DNA from 4 places in the Telluria sp. ZT3P39 genome. Region 2 is predicted to be linked to each of the others. Evidence: predicted binding sites of a transcription regulator. Region 2 holds the regulator's gene; each other region holds the start of a gene.
The links. Region 2 encodes sigma-54, which starts transcription at its own class of promoters, with help from an activator protein. Its sites were predicted from a motif close to TGGCANGNAANCTGCTTT; they were not measured.

Region 1 (4,153 bases), on a different contig from region 2:
GGAGCGGGAGAAGAGTCTCGAACTCTCGACCTCAACCTTGGCAAGGTTGCGCTCTACCAACTGAGCTACTCCCGCGTACAGAACAACGATTATCGCAGAACTTTGACATTTTTTCAAGATTACGGTGAATCGTGCAATCTGAAAACTGGAGCGGGAGAAGAGTCTCGAACTCTCGACCTCAACCTTGGCAAGGTTGCGCTCTACCAACTGAGCTACTCCCGCTTTGTCTACCATCCTGCTGCGATGTTGTCGCAACAGGCAGGCATTATAGAGATTCTATTCCATACGTCAAGGATGACGCAGAACATTTCTACAAGCCTCGTTTACAGGCTCGACGCCTTCTCCTTGATGAGCGGCCAGGCGCGGCGCAGGTAGTAGAACATCGACCAGACCGTCAGCACGCCGGCCAGCCACAGGAAGTATTCTCCCCAGTAGTGGGTATCGATCCCGAACAGCACGTCATGGTAGAGCAGCATCGGGATCGCGGTCATCTGGGCGGCGGTCTTGATCTTGCCGAGCGAGCTGACGGCTACCGACTTGGTCGCACCGAGCTGGGCCATCCATTCGCGCAGGGCCGAAATGGTGATTTCGCGGCCGATGATGATGAAGGCGATGATGGCGTTCACCCGGTCGAGCTGCACCAGCACCAGCAAGGCGCCGGCCACCATCAGCTTGTCCGCCACCGGATCGAGGAAGGCGCCGAAGGCCGAGGTCTGGTTCCAGCGCCGCGCCAGGAAGCCGTCGAACCAGTCGGTGATGGCGGCAATGGTGAACACCAGGGTCGCCGCCAGGTTGCGGTCGGCCAGCGGCAGCCAGTGGGTGGGAAGGTAGAAGACGCCTACAACGAGGGGAATCAGCGCTACGCGTAACCAGGTCAGGAGAATCGGGATGTTGAAAGGCATAGGAAAGCACTGATTACAGGAATGAAAGTTTGCGCCGCTAGTCTACATGGCTATTGCCAATTGGACTAGATGACGCGACCGTATCCCCGAGATTCCTGCCGATGTCCTGCCGCCCTGCCCGGCTTTCCAGAAGAATGCGAAAAAAAACTGCGCGGCAAGCCGCGCAGTCTCTCGTATCCGCCCTCTCGGGGCGGATTACCGTTTACGGCGACGCACGGCGACGGCAGCCATCATGCCCAGGCCGGCCAGCGCGAGCGAACCCGGCTCAGGAACATTGGCGGGCCGGACGTCTTCGCGCAGCAGTTTGATCGTGGCGGTCTGCATCCGGGTGCGTGCGTTCGACTGGTCGCGGCCGTCGAAGAACAGGTCATTCAGGGAAATCTCGTACTGGCCATAGGTGCCGAAGCCGACGGTCAGCGGCGTCCAGTCGATCGTGAAGTCGGTGACGTTATCCTGGGTCTGGCCCAGGTCTGCGACAGCGGTCGTGGTCACGATCTTGGTGCCGCCGCCAGCCGGGGCGGTGAAGGTAAAGGTCGCCGTCACGCCGAGGTTGTCCATTTCGCCGGCGGTGATGCCCGGCTGGTTGTTCGCCTCGCGGAAGATGATGTTGCCGATATTGAAGGTGTACGGCAGGCCGCCCACGGTCAGGTTGAAATTCTGGGTGAGGATGGCCGTGGTCGGGAACAGCACGTCCAGCAGGGTCGACGCATTGCTTTCGGTTGCTTCGACACCGTAGCCGGTGGCGTCGCCAGTGACCGTTGCTGCGGTGATGGTGAACGAAACAGGTGCTGCTTGCACTGCGCCCGCCGCGAATGCGGCAGCGGCAACAGTGGTGGTGATCAGGTTCTTGAGTAACGACGCTTTCATGGCACGATCCCTTTATGGTTATGAGTACTGCGTTGCTCTATAAGCATAGATCATGCCAAGAAGGAATAACCAGTAAATACAAGCACTTGTAAGTCGCAGCGGAAACCAGGACGCAAAATCGTCAAATTTGCCGACACCACCAAAAGGAAGAGAGAGTGTGAATTATGCTCATCGCATGAGTGGCGGGGGCATTGCCGGGGCTCAACTGGTGACGCCGGGCCTGGCGCGCCCGAGCATCGGCAGGAAGCGCATCCACGGGAAAGTGTCAGGGACTTCGTCAAAAAAGGGGCCGTGCTGGCGCCCCTGCTTCCTTCAATGCAGCTGCCGGTAGATCTCTTCGGCCAGCGTGCTGGAGATGCCTTCCACCGACATCAGGTCTTCCACGCTGGCATCCACCACCCCGCGCAGGCCGCCGAAGCGGGCCAGCAGGCGCTGGCGGCGCTTGGCGCCGATGCCTTCGATCTCTTCCAGGCGCGAAGCTTGCCGGGCCTTGGCGCGCTTGGCGCGCATGCCGGTAATCGCAAACCGGTGCGCCTCGTCGCGGATCATGGCGACCAGCATCAGCGCCGCCGATTCCTTGCCCAGCTCCTGGGGCGGGCGGGTGTCGGCGAAGATCAGGGTTTCCAGGCCGACCCGACGCGCCTCGCCCTTGGCCACGCCGACGATCATGCCGATGTCCAGGCCCAGTTCGACGAAGACCTGGCGCGCCATCTCGACCTGCCCCTTGCCGCCGTCGACCAGCACGATGTCGGGCATGACGCCCTCCCCGTTCGCCACCTTCTCGTAGCGCCGCTGAAGCACCTGGCGCATCGCCGCGTAATCGTCGCCCGGCGTGATGCCGTTGATGTTGAAGCGGCGGTATTCGCCGTTCTGCATCTGGTGGTGGTGGAACACCACGCAGGACGCCTGGGTCGCCTCGCCACCGGTATGGCTGATGTCGAAGCATTCGATGCGCAGGGTGTCCAGGTCTTCGCTGTCCAGCTGCAGGGCGTCGGCCAGCGCGCGGGTGCGCGCCTGCTGCGAGCCCTGTTCGGACAGCAGCCGCGCCAGCGCCAGCTCGGCGCCCTTGCCGGCCATCTCGAGCCACTGGCGGCGCTGCCCCTGCGGCTGGAAGATCAGGTTGATGCGGTGGCCGCACTGCTCGGACAAGGCCATGATCAGTTCGGGCTGGTCGAACTCGATGTTCAGGATCAGCGTGTTCGGAATGAACTGGCCGGAATAATGCTGGGCCAGGAAGGCGCACAGCACCTCGACGTCCAATGGGCATTCGCCCAGCGATTCGCCGACGTGCGCCGGGAAATAGGCGCGGTCGCCCAGGTGGCGCCCGCCGCGCACCATCGCCAGGTTGACGCAGGCGCGGCCGCCCTGCACCACCACCGCGATGATGTCGACGTCGGCGTCGCCCACGGTTTCCATGCTCTGGGCGTGCAGCACCTTGGACAGGGCCTGGATCTGGTTGCGGATGCTTGCTGCCTGCTCGAACTTGAGCTCCATGGCATAGGCCTGCATCTTCTGCTCGAGGTCGGCAAGCACCTCGGTCTGGCGCCCGCGCAGGAAGCGCGCGGCGTTTTCCACGTCGAGCTGGTATTGCTCGGGCGTGACCAGGTCGACGCAAGGCGCGCTGCAGCGGCCGATCTGGTGCAGCAGGCAGGGACGCGTGCGGTTGGCATACACGCTGTCCTCGCAGGTGCGCAGCATGAACACCTTCTGCAGCAGCTGCATCGATTCCTTGGCTGCCCAGGCGCTCGGGAAAGGACCGAAGTACTGGTTCTTCTTGTCCAGCGTGCCGCGGTAATAGCCCATGCGCGGGGCTTTGCCGCTAGAGATCTTGATGTAGGGGTAGCTTTTATCGTCGCGGAACAGGATGTTGTAGCGCGGCTTGAGCGACTTGATCAGGTTGTTTTCCAGGATCAGGGCTTCGGCCTCGCTGCTGGTCACCGTGGTTTCCAGGTTGGCAATCTGCCCCACCATCATCGCGATACGCGGGCTCGACTGGGTCTTCTGAAAATAGCTCGACACCCGTTTCTTGAGATTGCGCGCCTTGCCGACGTAGAGCACGTTCTGGTTGGCGTCGAGATAGCGGTAGACGCCCGGCAGGTCGGGCAGCTTGGCGACGGTATCGAGCACGCGCTCGCGCGCCGATTCGCTGGGCTTGACCGGCTCGGCGGCGTCTTCGTTCAATGTCGCTTTCAATTCTTCTTTCATGGCCTGCCAACTGTCCGGCCGCGCGCGGGGCGCGGGCACGGCCTTGCTCCTGGTGCTGGTGGTTCGGGGACGCGCCGGCTGCTCCTCCGGCGCGGATATGTGCTCTGCCTTGCCCACTGCTTTCCGTTTCAGCGACTAGGTCGCCAGGTCCTGGGTCACGATCACGAAAGCGACGCCGT
Region 2 (4,153 bases):
GCAGGGCATGACCCCGGGGCGCCCGCGCACCACCGTGGTGGCCAACCGCGGCCGCATCTACCACGAAGAACACCGCGTCGACCTGCTCGGCAAGGTCGACATCCAGCGCCCCGCCACGCCCACCAGCGAAGCGCTGCGCGTACGCACCGAGGCACTCACCGTGCTGCCCGACGAAGAGATCATGAAGACCGACCAGCCGATCGTGATGCAGCTCGGCGCCTCCACCATCCGTGGCACCGGCATGGTCGCGAACAACGCGACCCAGAAGCTGCACCTGGCCAGCCGCGGCCAGATCGTCTATCCGCCACGCGCGCAACGCTAGCGCGCACGTCATCACAGGACAAGCACCCATGAAAAAAATCATCCTTGCCGCCCTTCTTGGCCTGGCCTCCCTCGGCGCCTTTGCCGAGCGCGCCGATTCGCTCAAGCAGGCCGTGATCAACTTCGACACCCTGGACGTCGACGAGGTCACGCAAACCCGCATCCTGACCGGCAACGTCGTGCTCACGCGCGGCACCCTGGTACTGAAATCCGACCGCGCCCAGGTGAAAGAAACTCCGGAAGGCTACATGAGCGTGACGCTTACCGCGGCGCCGGGCAAGCTGGCCACCTTCCGCCAGAAGCGCGACGGCGGCCCGGACCTGTGGGTCGAAGGCCAGGCCCAGCGCATCGAATACGACGAGCGCGCCGAGCTGGTGAAACTGTTCACGGCCGCCGAAGTGCGCGAGCTGGAAAGCGGGCGCATGACCAACGAAATCAAGGGTCCGTTCATCTCCTACGACAACCGCAAGGAAGTCGCCCAGGTGCGCAACGACGCCAGCGGCCAGAGCAAGGTTGGCGGCGGGCGCGGCACCCTGATCATCGCCCCGCGCCGTCCTGCAGCCGCAGAAGGCGGCAAGCAATGACGCTAGCCTCGACAAGCGTGCGCGAAGGCTGCAGCACCCTGATCGTCAAGGGATTGCAAAAGAGCTATGGCAAGCGGCTGGTGGTGCGCGACGTCTCGCTGCAGGTCGATTGCGGCGAAGTGGTCGGCCTGCTGGGCCCGAACGGCGCCGGCAAGACCACCTCGTTCTACATGATCGTCGGCCTGGTGCCGTCGGACGCCGGCTCGATCGACATCAATGGCACCGACATCTCGAGCCTGCCGATCCACCGGCGCGCGGTGCTGGGCCTGTCCTACCTGCCGCAGGAAGCCTCGGTGTTCCGCAAGCTCACGGTGGAAGAGAACATCCGCGCCGTGCTGGAACTGCAGCGCACCGATGAGGGCAAGGCCTTGTCGAAGGACGAGATCAACGAGCGCCTGGACACCCTGCTGGCCGAGCTGCAGATCGAGAAGCTGCGCGAGAGCCCGGCGCTGTCGCTGTCCGGCGGCGAGCGCCGCCGTGTGGAGATCGCGCGCGCGCTGGCGACCAACCCGCGCTTCGTGCTGTTAGATGAGCCGTTTGCCGGCGTGGACCCGATCGCCGTGATCGAGATCCAGCGCATCGTGCGCTTCCTGAAAGAGCGCAACATCGGCGTGCTGATCACGGACCACAACGTGCGCGAGACGCTCGGCATCTGCGACCGCGCCTACATCATCAACCAGGGGGCGGTGCTGGCCTCGGGCCGTCCGGACGACATCATCGCCGACGAGTCGGTGCGCCGCGTCTACCTCGGCGAACACTTCCGCATGTGACCATGAAACAGTCCCTGCAACTCCGCACTTCGCAGCACCTGGCGCTCACGCCGCAGCTGCAGCAGTCGATCCGCCTGCTGCAGTTGTCCACGCTCGAACTGCACCAGGAGCTCGAGCAGATACTGACCGATAACCCGCTGCTCGAACGCCTCGACGATCCGCTCGACCACTCGGTGCGCCTGCTGGCCGACGGCGCCATCAACAGCGCCCCCGCCAGCGGCGAAGCCCCGGCCGCGCAGCCGGCACAGGAAGGCGGCGAAGGCGAGGGCGCCAAGCCAGAGGCCGACGGCTTCGAAGACGGTGACCGCGACCGCGGCGAGCCTGACGGCGACTGGGGCGGCGAGGGCGGGGGCGCGCGCAGCGGCGACGACGAAGACGGCCGTCCGCAGCTGGAAGCCTGCAGCGTGTCGCTGCGCGAGCACCTGGCCGAACAGGTGCGCACCACCGGCTGCAGCGTGCGCGACCGCGCGCTGGCCGAACTGGTGATCGATGCGCTCGACGACAACGGCTATTTAGAGGAGCCGCTGGACGACATCCACGCGCGCCTGCCCGCCGAACTCGAGATCGAGATGGACGAGCTGCGCTGCGCGCTGGCGCTGGTGCAGAGCCTGGACCCGCTCGGCTGCGGCGCCCGCAGCGCGGCCGAATGCCTGGCCCTGCAGATCCGCCGCATGCCGGGCGTGCCGATGGTGACGCGGCGCCTGGCGCTGAAGATCGTCGAAGGCTACCTGAGCTGGTTCGCACAGCGCGAATACACCAAGCTCAAGAAGGCGCTGGACTGCGACGACGAAGACCTGCGCGAAGTGCAGGCCGTGGTCCGCCAGTGCAATCCGCATCCGGGCGCGGCCTTTGCGTCTGCCACCTCCGACTACGTGGTGCCGGACGTGATCGTGCGCCGCGCCAAGAGCGGCTGGTCGGTGATGCTGAATCCGGACGTGATGCCGAAATTGCGCGTCAACTCACTCTACGCCAACCTGCTCAAGCAGGGAAAAAGCGAAAGCCAGATGGGCGCGCAGCTGCAGGAAGCCAAGTGGCTGATCAAGAATATGCGCCAGCGTTTCGATACAATTTTGCGTGTGGCGGAGGCGATTGTAGAGCGCCAGCGCAACTTTTTCAGCCATGGCGCGGTTGCCATGCGTCCGCTTGTGCTGCGCGAGATTGCTGATACACTAGGCCTACACGAGAGCACGATTTCTCGCGTTACAACGCAGAAATACATGCTGACCCCCCACGGCATGTTTGAACTGAAATACTTCTTCGGAAGCCACGTCGCCACCGAAGCGGGGGGAGAAGCATCTTCCACGGCGATCCGCGCGCTTATTGCGCAATTGACAGGAGCAGAAGACCCTAAGAACCCTCTATCCGACAGCAAGATCGCGGAAATGCTCGGGGAACAAGGTATGGTCATTGCGCGCCGGACGGTAGCCAAATACCGTGAGGCGCTCAAGATTCCTCCCGTCAGCCTCCGCAAGTCTCTGTAACTGCACTGCCCACACCTACCTTGTGGCGCGGGCAGCGCGACATTTCAAAGGAGTGTGTATGAACCTCACTATCAGTGGTCATCATCTTGAAGTGACTCCCGCAATTCGTGAATACGTTCAGAATAAGCTCGAGCGCATTACCCGCCATTTCGATCACGTGATCGACACCCACGTGTTCCTCGCCATCGATAATCTCACCGAAAAAGAAAAACGGCAGAAAGCCGAGATCAACCTGCAAGTATCAGGAAAAATTTTGCATGTGGCCAGTGCCGCGCAAGACCTGTACGCGGCGATCGACACGCTGATGGACAGGCTGGACCGCCAGGTCATCAAGCATAAATCCATGCTGCAAAATCATAATCACGTGGCGCACAAGCGCCTGCCGGATCTCGGCGAAGCAGCCGCAGCGTAAATACGCGCAGCAGCAATGACAGCGAGGGCGTCTGAGGGGACGCCCTTTTTGCATCCAACAGGCTTCGCGTGCACGCGACTGTTCGGTAAAATGGATGTTTTTTCGATCACAGCACATCCCATGACCGACACCGTCCTGACCCGCGTCGCCAACCGCACCGGCGTCATTACGCTCGACCGGCCGAAGGCCCTGAACTCCCTGTCGCTCGACATGGTGCGCGCGCTCACCGCGATCCTGCGCGACTGGCAGCATGACACCGGCATCGACGCGGTCGTCATCACCAGCTCGAGCGAGAAAGCCTTGTGCGCGGGCGGCGACATCCGCTTCTTCCACGAGATGGGGCATGTGGGGCCGACTGGCGGCAGCGCGCTGCTGGAAGACTTCTTCACCGAAGAATACGCACTGAACCACCTGATCCATTTCTACCCGAAGCCGTATATCGCGCTGATGGATGGCGTGGTGATGGGCGGCGGCATGGGCATCGCCCAGGGCGGCCCCGATTGCGGCCTGCGCATCGTCACCGAACGCAGCAAGGTCGCCATGCCCGAGGTGAATATCGGCCTGTTCCCCGATGTCGGCGGCAGC
Region 3 (4,153 bases), on a different contig from region 2:
GCTGGTGAGCACGGTCGGCAACAAGACGCGCGAAGTGCAGGTGAACGGCCAGGCCGGCGAAGCACTGCTGGTCCAGGCCCAGGGCGCGGCCCAGGACGTCTCGGGCGTGAACCTGGACGAGGAAGCGACCAACCTGATCAAGTACCAGCAGGCCTACCAGGCTGCCGGCAAGGTCATGCAGATCGCGGGCAGCATCTTCGACACGCTGCTCTCGATCGGCCGCTGATTGACCGAATAACAGCATCAAGCACGAGGCACCCATGCGCATCAGCTCACTTTCCATCTACAGCAACGCGACCAGCCAGCTCAATTCGCTGCAGAGCGCACTCGCGCGCACCCAGATGCAGCTCTCGACCGAGCGCCGTATCCTGACCCCGGCCGACGATCCGGTGGCCTCGGCGCGCGTGCTCGAAGTGAGCCAGACGAAGGAGATGAATACCCAGTTCGCCACCAACCGCGCCAGTGCGCGCTCGTCGCTGACGACGGTCGAAGGCGCGCTGCAAAACGCCGGCAACCTGCTGCAGGACATCCAGGAGCTGGCGGTCACCGCCGGTAACGGCAGCATGCTGCCGATCGACCGCAACGTGCTGGCCACCGAACTGGAAGGGCGCCTGGCCGACCTGCTGGGCGTGGCCAACAGCACCGACGGCGCCGGCGGCTACCTGTTCTCCGGTTACATGGCCACCACCCAGCCGTTTACGCCGACGCCCGGCGGCGCCCAGTACGAAGGCGACCAGGGCCAGCGCCAGCTGCAGGTGGCGGCTTCGCGCCGCATGCCGCTGTCGGCCTCGGGCAGCGCGGTATTCGAGAACAACCCGACCGGCAACGGCAGCTTCCAGACCCAGGCGGCGGCCGGCAACAAGGGCGCCGGCGTCATCTCGTCCGGTTCGGTGGTCGACCGCAGCCTGGCCAACGCCGGCCGCGACTACAAGCTCACCTTCGCGGTCAGCGGCTCCCCGGCGGTGACCACCTACAGCGTGGTCGACACCACTACCGGCACCGATGTGGCGGTACCGGGCATGACCGCCCAAGCCTACGAAGCGGGCAAGGCGATCACCTTCGGCGGCCTGAGTTTCGACATCAAGGGCGAACCGGCCGACGGCGACAACTTCACCGCCAAGCCGAGCGAAAAGCAGTCGGTGTTCACGACCGTGACCAACCTGATCGCGGCGCTGCGCGCGCCGGCCGACGGCTCCACCGGCAAGGCCGCGCTGGCCAACAACATCGGTACGGCGCTGGACAACCTGAAGTCCTCGCACGACAACGTGCTGACCGTGCAGGCCTCGGTGGGCGCCCACATGAAGGAACTCGACTACCTCGACAGCGCCGGCGACGACCTCGACATCCAGTACGCCGCCACGCTGTCGGACCTGCAGGACCTGGACATGGTCAAGGCCATTTCCGACTTCTCGGCCCAGCAAATGACGCTGCAGGCGGCGCAGATGTCGTTCAAGACGATGTCGGGACTGTCGCTGTTCAACTACCTGTAAGCGGCCGGGCAGGGCCTGCGAAAACGGAGAGCTGGCATGAAGCGTAGGGTTGCCGGCTTCGCCGGCCGCGCGGTGATAGTTACAATATGAACCGGCGCACGGACTGCATCACCGTGATCTGAACGCGCGGCCGGGAAAACCCGGCCACCCTACAGCGGCGGGACAAGGCCCGCAAAAGCAAAAGAGCCGGCATGCGCCGGCTCTTTGCTTTTGGCGGAACGATCTGCCGATCAGCCGCGCTTGCGGCGCGCAGCGCCCAGACCGGCCAGGCCCAGGCCGAGCAGGGCCAGCGATGCCGGTTCCGGCACGTCGTTCGCCTGGATGTTATCCAGGCTGAAGTAGGAGTTGCCGCCATTGTTGGTGAAGGTGACGTAGGACAGGTTATCGAAACCGCTCAGCGAAAACGCCTGGAAGTCGACGCCGGCGCCCGGGCCGTCCTGCAGCCAGTCGAGTGCGAACGATTGCGAGACCGTGCCGCCGCCCGCGAGGTAGCCGGTCACCATGATGCCCTTGGCCCACAGGCCGCTCGACTGGCCATGTGCTTCGGCGCCGTCGAAGCCGGTCAGCGAGAATGCGTTGCCGCTGGTCGATGCCAGCTTGATGCCCGCGCCATGCGCCAGGACGTAGGTGCTGCCGTTGTCCGGGCAGGCGGGGCCGCAGAAATATGTGTTGGCGATAGCGGCCTGGTAGCCGTTGGTGCCGAGGGTCGTGGCGGTATAGCCTTGTTCGTCGACGCTGCTGAAGAACGAGACCGAGTCGCGGTCGAAGCTCAGGGTAGTGGCTTGTGCGGGAGCGATGGCCAGCAGTGCGGTAGCGAAGGCGGCGGCGAAGGTAGCGGTCTTGAACATGGTTTTTCCTGATTGGCTGAAATGGGTAGGAGACGATATCGTCTTGACCCATGCCTATTAGCAATTGCCGTGCCAGCAGGAAATAAACCTGTGTTTACAGATACTTGCGTTTAATCAAGTAATAGTTCCAGAGTGAACTGTAAAGAAAGTCGACAGCGGTGTTGCGTGGATCAGGCGTGCTTCGGCCGCGTGGCCAGCGCGACGACCGCGATACCCGCCGCGACGATCAGCGCGTCTTCGATCAGGCCGCTCCTGGTCTGGCCGATACGCGCCATCGCCTGCTTGCGCACGGCCAGCGTGCCGTAGGCGAGCGGCACGGCGGTGGCGACGGCGACGGCCGCGCCGGCCCGTTCGCTGCCGCGTGGCGCCAGGGCGGCACCGGCGATCCCCGCGCTCATGACGCGCGCCAGCAGTCCCAGGAAGACGGTGCGGTCGGGCGCGGACTTCATCTTGTCGCCGTACAGCTCACCTGCACCCATGGCCAGCGCGCCGTATTTGAACAGGGGACGATCGAGGATGAAGAGTTCGCCCGGAGTACGGCGGCCGACGAGGCGCGCCGCCGCGAGGGTCGCCATGGGCGTCATCGAGCGCGCGCTTGCGACGGCGCCAATCAGGGCGGAGGAGAGCAGGCTGCGGAAGTTCATTGTTATTGGTCCCTGTGCGGTGGAGGTTTCTCGAGCCGTCAAGTAGAGGCTGGCTCGACGATTCTAACCACGCTGCCCGCCCGGGTGTCGCCACCCACGCCTTGGGAGAGCCCGGCAGCCGCATTGGGCATATTGTGTTTACTGCATCTGCTATAGTTGGCGTCACCACTAACATTAAAGGAGCAGCGCATGGACAAGTCGATGTTGCTGCTGGCATGTGCCGGCGCCTTCGTGGGGTCGCATTTCCTGCTGTCGCATCCCTTGCGACGCCCGCTGGTCGCCGCGCTGGGCGAAAAAGGCTTCCTGGCGCTGTATTCCGTCGTGGCCTTCGCCACTTTGTGGGGAATCTCCTGGGCCTATCCGAAAGCGCCGACCACTGCGCCGCTATGGGAAGTTGGCGATGTACTCTGGGCGCTGGGCACCGTCCTGATGCTGGCCGCGTCCATCCTGCTGCTCGGTTCGCTCATCCGCAACCCGGCCTTGCCCGGCGCCTCGAACGCCGCCAGCGCGCAGGCGAAAGGCGTGTACGCCATCACCCGGCATCCGATGCTGTGGGCCTTCGCCATCTGGGGCGTGGTGCATATCCTGGTGTATCCGGTGACCAAGAACATCATCGTCGCCGTGGCCATCATCGTGCTGTCGCTGGTGGGCGCGGCGCTGCAGGACCGCAAGAAGGCCGCGCTCGATCCGCAGGGCTGGAGCGCCTGGCAGGGGCGCACCAGCTACTGGCCATTCCAGGCGATCGTGCAGGGCAGGGCGCGCTTCGGCGGCTTCGGCGCCCATGCGCTGGGCGGCGGACTGGCCGTGTGGCTGCTGGCGACCTGGGCGCACATTCCGCTGGCCGGCCGGGCGGCGGGTATCTGGCGCTGGCTGGTGTGAGGCGTCCGAACTAAGGACGCTTCAACTGGCCGATGACGCTTGCCACCTTGGTGGTGATCACATCGACCGCCGGGCCATTGGCGCCGTGGGGCAGGATGACGTCGGCGTGACGCTTGGTCGGCTCGATGAACTGCTTGTGCATCGGGCGCACCGTTTCCATGTACTGGCCGACGATGCTCTCCACCGAGCGCCCGCGTTCGGTAATGTCCCTTTGCATGCGCCGGATGAAGCGCACGTCGGGCGCGGTGTCGACGAAGATCTTCAGCGACATCATGTTGCGCAAGTCGGCATC
Region 4 (4,153 bases), on a different contig from region 2:
CTCGCCTTAGCCGATCTTGCGTGCGGTGTTGATCACGTTGATCCCGTTGAAACGGGTCGTGCTCGAACCGTGCGAGACGATGCTGATCTGCGGCGGCTGTCCTTTGCCGTCGAAGAAGGAGCCGCCCATGCGCCAGTCGCGCTCGTCGCAGATCGCGCTGCAGGCATTCCAGAATTCCTGGGTGTTGGCCTGGTAGGCGACGTCCTCGAGCATCGGGCCGATCTTGCCGTCCTTGATTTCGTAGAACAGCTGGCCGCCGAACTGGAAGTTGTAGCGCTGCTGGTCGATCGAGAACGAACCGTCGCCGACGATGTAGATGCCCTTCTTGATGTCCTTGACCATCTCGTCCGGGGTCAGCTTCTTCTTGCCGGCCGCCAGCGAGACGTTCGGCATGCGCTGGAACTGCACCGAGCTCCAGCTGTCGGCGTACGAGCAGCCGTGCGATTCCTTTTCGCCGATGATGTGGGCCTGGTCGCGCGTGGCCTGGTAGTTGACCAGGATGCCGTCCTTGATGATGTCCCACTTCTTCGTCTTGACGCCCTCGTCGTCGTAGCCGACGGCGCCAAGCGAGCCCGGGGTGACCTTGTCCGCGTACAGGTTGACCATCGGGTTACCGTACTTGAATTTCTTGGTTTCCCATTTGTCGAGCGTGGCGAAGCTGGTGCCGGCGTAGTTGGCTTCGTAGCCGAGCACGCGGTCCAGTTCCGTCGGGTGGCCGACGTTCTCGTGGATGGTCAGCCACAGGTGTTCCGGCGAGAGCATCAGGTCGTACTTGCCCGGCGTGACCGACTTGGCGGTCAGCTTCATCTTGGCGTCGCGGCCGGCGGCCTTCGCGTCTTCGATCAGGTCATACGAACCGGTGTACAGGGTGGCGACGCCGCCGGCCGCCTTGATCTTGTGCTCGGGACGTGCGTCCAGGTATTCGTAGCCCATGCCGACCGGCGCGCCCAGACCCGAGCGCGAACGGAACTTGCCGGTGGTTTTATCCACGGCGGTGGCCTGGAACGGGGCCCACAGGCGGTGCACGTCCTGCTCGATGTAGGAGCCGTCGGTGGAAGCGAAATACTTCTGCTGGTTCACCTGGAACAGCATCGAATTCATGAAGGTCGCGCCGCCGTCCATGCCGGCCTTGTTGGCGGCGATCAGCAGGTCGGCCTTTTCCTTGATCGGCACCGTGCGCCAGTCCTTCTTGATCGGCGTGGCCCACGACACTTCGCCGACGCCCTTGACTGGTGCGAGACGCACCGGCTCCGACTGCAGCTTGGCATTGGCCTTGGCGATTGCCACGGCCTGGCGCGCCGCATTGGCGATGCCGTCGCTGCTCATGTCGGAGGTGGCGGCGAAGCCGTAGGCGCCGCTCGCGATCACGCGCACGCCGATGCCGGCCGACTCGGTGTTGGCCACGTTCTCGACGTTCAGGTCGCGGGTGGTGATGAACTGGTTCAGGTAGCGGCCGATGCGCACGTCCGCGTAGCTGGCGCCGGCCTTGGTGGCGGCGTTCAGCGCGACGTCGGCGAGCGCCTTCTTGGCGGCGGTCGGCATGCTGCTCAATAGCTCTTCAGCGGCGATCGCGCGGCTGAACGGAACCATGGTCGTGGCCAGGGCCAGGCTGCTGAAGTTTAGAAAAGTACGGCGTTCCATCGTGCCTCCTGAAATCTACCTGTTTCTGGACAGCGGTCCCGCCGGCTTCACGGTCCGCTCTTGTATGTACGGCGCTGGTAATTTTCTTTACCAGGCAATGATTGCGACGAAAAACCTGGCAACATTAGCAGCAACATGAGGATTTGAATAGGCAATTGTTGTGCCATATCAAAGCCTTCGCCAAGTACTTGATTTTGGATGCCGAGCACTGTCCAGCCTGGTGTCCGCGCGGCTGTCCGCCGTGTCCGCCGCGGACATTTTCCGGACAACAACGGGACAAGATCGCGCGTCGAATATGCATATACAGGGAACGCTTGACTGCCGGTCCGGGCTGCCGGATCATCAGCGCGGCGGCGGCGTTCCGCCCAGCCGCGCACAACAACTTCTGGAGACCCCGAACCGATGAAACGACTGATCCTGGCTGCGATGCTGGCCACCGGCATGGCCGGCGCGGCCCACGCGGACGACGCACTGAAAGCGGCCATCGCGGGCGAACACCGCAGCGCGGCCAACAAGGCGCGCGACAGCGCCCGCCATCCCTACGAGACCCTCACCTTCTTCGGCATCAAGCCGACCATGACGGTGGTGGAACTGGCGCCATCGGGCGGCTGGTACACCGAGATCCTCGCGCCCTACCTGCGCGACAAGGGCAAGCTCATTGGCGCGGGCGAAGCGATCGCGCCGGAGAAGCGCTACGGCATGGCCTTCAAGAAGAAGCTCGACTCGAACCCGGCGCTCTACGACAAGGTAGTGCCATCGGTGTTCGAGCCGCCAGCGACCTATGCGATCGCGGCGCCGAACAGCGTCGACATGGTGCTCACCTTCCGCAACCTGCACAACTGGGTCGGCAACGGCGAAGACGCCCTCAAGACCACCTTCAAGGAAATCCACAAGGTGCTCAAACCGGGCGGCGTGCTGGGCATCGTCGACCACCGCCTGCCGGCCAAGATGACGCAGGACGCCAAGGCCTCGAGCGGCTATGTGCACGAAGCCTGGGTGATCAAGACCGTGGAAAGCGCGGGCTTCAAGCTGGCCGGCAAATCGGAAGTCAATGCCAATCCGAAGGACACCGCCGATCACGAGAAAGGCGTCTGGACCCTGCCGCCGGTACTTGCCAACAAGGACAAGGACCGCGAGAAGTACATGGCGATCGGCGAGAGCGACCGCATGACGCTCAAGTTCGTCAAGCAGTAAGCCGCATCGGCACCGCGGCCGGGGAGCTCCCCCTCTCCGGCCGTGAAGATTCGTGTGTTTCCTTCGGCGGCGAGCGTGTATATTCTGGCGGCTTGACCCATCCAGTTCGAACCGATTGAGCCACCGAAGGAATTTATGAAGATTGTCCGCCTCGCCGCCGCCGTGGCATTCGCCATGGCAGGCCTCGTCCACGCACAGGACACCACCCCGCCAGCCCCGACGCCTGCGACCCCGCCCTCGCCGGCGACCGCGACTCCATCCGCCACCACCGCGCCGGCCCTGCCGTCCGTCGAGAACTCGGTCGTCAAGATTTTCGCCACCGTGCGCCGTCCGGATCCGTACAAGCCGTGGGCCAAGCAGTCCCCGGTCGACGTGACCGGCTCGGGCGTCATCATCGAGGGCAAGCGCATCCTGACCAATGCCCACGTGGTCGGCTACGCCAGCCAGGTCGAGGTGCAGGCCAGCCAGTCGGGCGACAAGGTGTCGGCCAAGGTCATCGCGCTGGCGCGCGGCCTGGACCTGGCGGTGCTGGAACTGGACGACGCTTCCTTCTTCGACAAGCGCCCGGCGGTGCCGCGCGCGGCCGTGTTGCCGGACGTGCGCGAAGCGGTCTTCGCCTATGGCTATCCGGTGGGCGGCAATTCGCTCTCGACCACCCGCGGCATCGTCTCGCGCGTGGAATTCGTCGGCTACGGCTCGTTCAGCTCGGGCCTGCGCATCCAGATCGATGCCCCGATCAACCCGGGCAACAGCGGCGGCCCGGTGATCGCCGGCGACAAGATGATCGGCCTGGCCTTCTCGATGGCGACCAATGCCCAGAACATCGGCTATGTGATCCCGAACGAAGAGATCGAGCTGTTCCTCAAAGACGTGGCGGACGGCCGCTATGACGGCAAGCCGCTGCTGCACGACAGCATCCAGACGCTGGAAAATCCGGCGCTGCGCCAGTACCTGAAGCTCGACAAGTCGGTGGAAGGCGCGGTGGTGCACCGCCCGTATAAAACCGATGCCGGCTGGCCGCTCAAGGAATGGGACATCGTCACCCACATCGGCGAGCACCCGATCGACAACCAGGGCATGGTGAAGCTGGGCTCGAACCTGCGCGTGCGCTTCCAGTACCGCATCCAGCAGGTGGCGAAAAACGGCAAGCTGCCGATGACCATCGTGCGCGGCGGTAAAACCATGCGGGTGGAGGTGCCGGCCAGCGGCCCGCGCCCGCTCCTGATCCCGGACCTGAACGGCGGCTATCCGTCCTACTTCGTGTATGGCCCGGCGGTGTTCACGCGCGCGACCAGCGAGTTCCTGTCCTTCCTGGTCT

Region 1: a site for sigma-54 is predicted at 1,810-1,827, ahead of AC56LR_RS17105 (PEP-CTERM sorting domain-containing protein). Genes of this name have one in related genera too.
Region 3: a site for sigma-54 is predicted at 2,396-2,413, ahead of AC56LR_RS11770 (PEP-CTERM sorting domain-containing protein). Genes of this name have one in related genera too.
Region 4: a site for sigma-54 is predicted at 1,790-1,807, ahead of AC56LR_RS17540 (TldD/PmbA family protein). Genes of this name have one in related genera too.

The regions. Positions count from the first base shown of each region.
Region 1 covers NZ_JCASIH010000021.1:3,407-7,559, forward strand. Annotated here, with positions in the region: tRNA gene AC56LR_RS17090 (tRNA-Gly) at 1-75, opposite strand, end outside; tRNA gene AC56LR_RS17095 (tRNA-Gly) at 147-222, opposite strand; gene pgsA (CDP-diacylglycerol--glycerol-3-phosphate 3-phosphatidyltransferase) at 324-902, opposite strand; gene AC56LR_RS17105 (PEP-CTERM sorting domain-containing protein) at 1,098-1,769, opposite strand; gene uvrC (excinuclease ABC subunit UvrC) at 2,082-3,974, opposite strand; gene acpS (holo-ACP synthase) at 4,110-4,153, opposite strand, start outside.
Region 2 covers NZ_JCASIH010000015.1:2,175-6,327, reverse strand. Annotated here, with positions in the region: gene lptC (LPS export ABC transporter periplasmic protein LptC) at 1-322, shown strand, start outside; gene lptA (lipopolysaccharide transport periplasmic protein LptA) at 351-905, shown strand; gene lptB (LPS export ABC transporter ATP-binding protein) at 902-1,675, shown strand; gene AC56LR_RS14720 (RNA polymerase factor sigma-54) at 1,678-3,156, shown strand; gene hpf (ribosome hibernation-promoting factor, HPF/YfiA family) at 3,215-3,568, shown strand; gene AC56LR_RS14710 (enoyl-CoA hydratase/isomerase family protein) at 3,689-4,153, shown strand, end outside.
Region 3 covers NZ_JCASIH010000010.1:6,419-10,571, forward strand. Annotated here, with positions in the region: gene flgK (flagellar hook-associated protein FlgK) at 1-226, shown strand, start outside; gene flgL (flagellar hook-associated protein FlgL) at 261-1,490, shown strand; gene AC56LR_RS11770 (PEP-CTERM sorting domain-containing protein) at 1,721-2,338, opposite strand; gene AC56LR_RS11775 (hypothetical protein) at 2,509-2,982, opposite strand; gene AC56LR_RS11780 (NnrU family protein) at 3,172-3,861, shown strand; gene udk (uridine kinase) at 3,872-4,153, opposite strand, start outside.
Region 4 covers NZ_JCASIH010000022.1:37,678-41,830, reverse strand. Annotated here, with positions in the region: gene AC56LR_RS17540 (TldD/PmbA family protein) at 7-1,641, opposite strand; gene AC56LR_RS17535 (class I SAM-dependent methyltransferase) at 2,044-2,835, shown strand; gene AC56LR_RS17530 (S1C family serine protease) at 2,971-4,153, shown strand, end outside.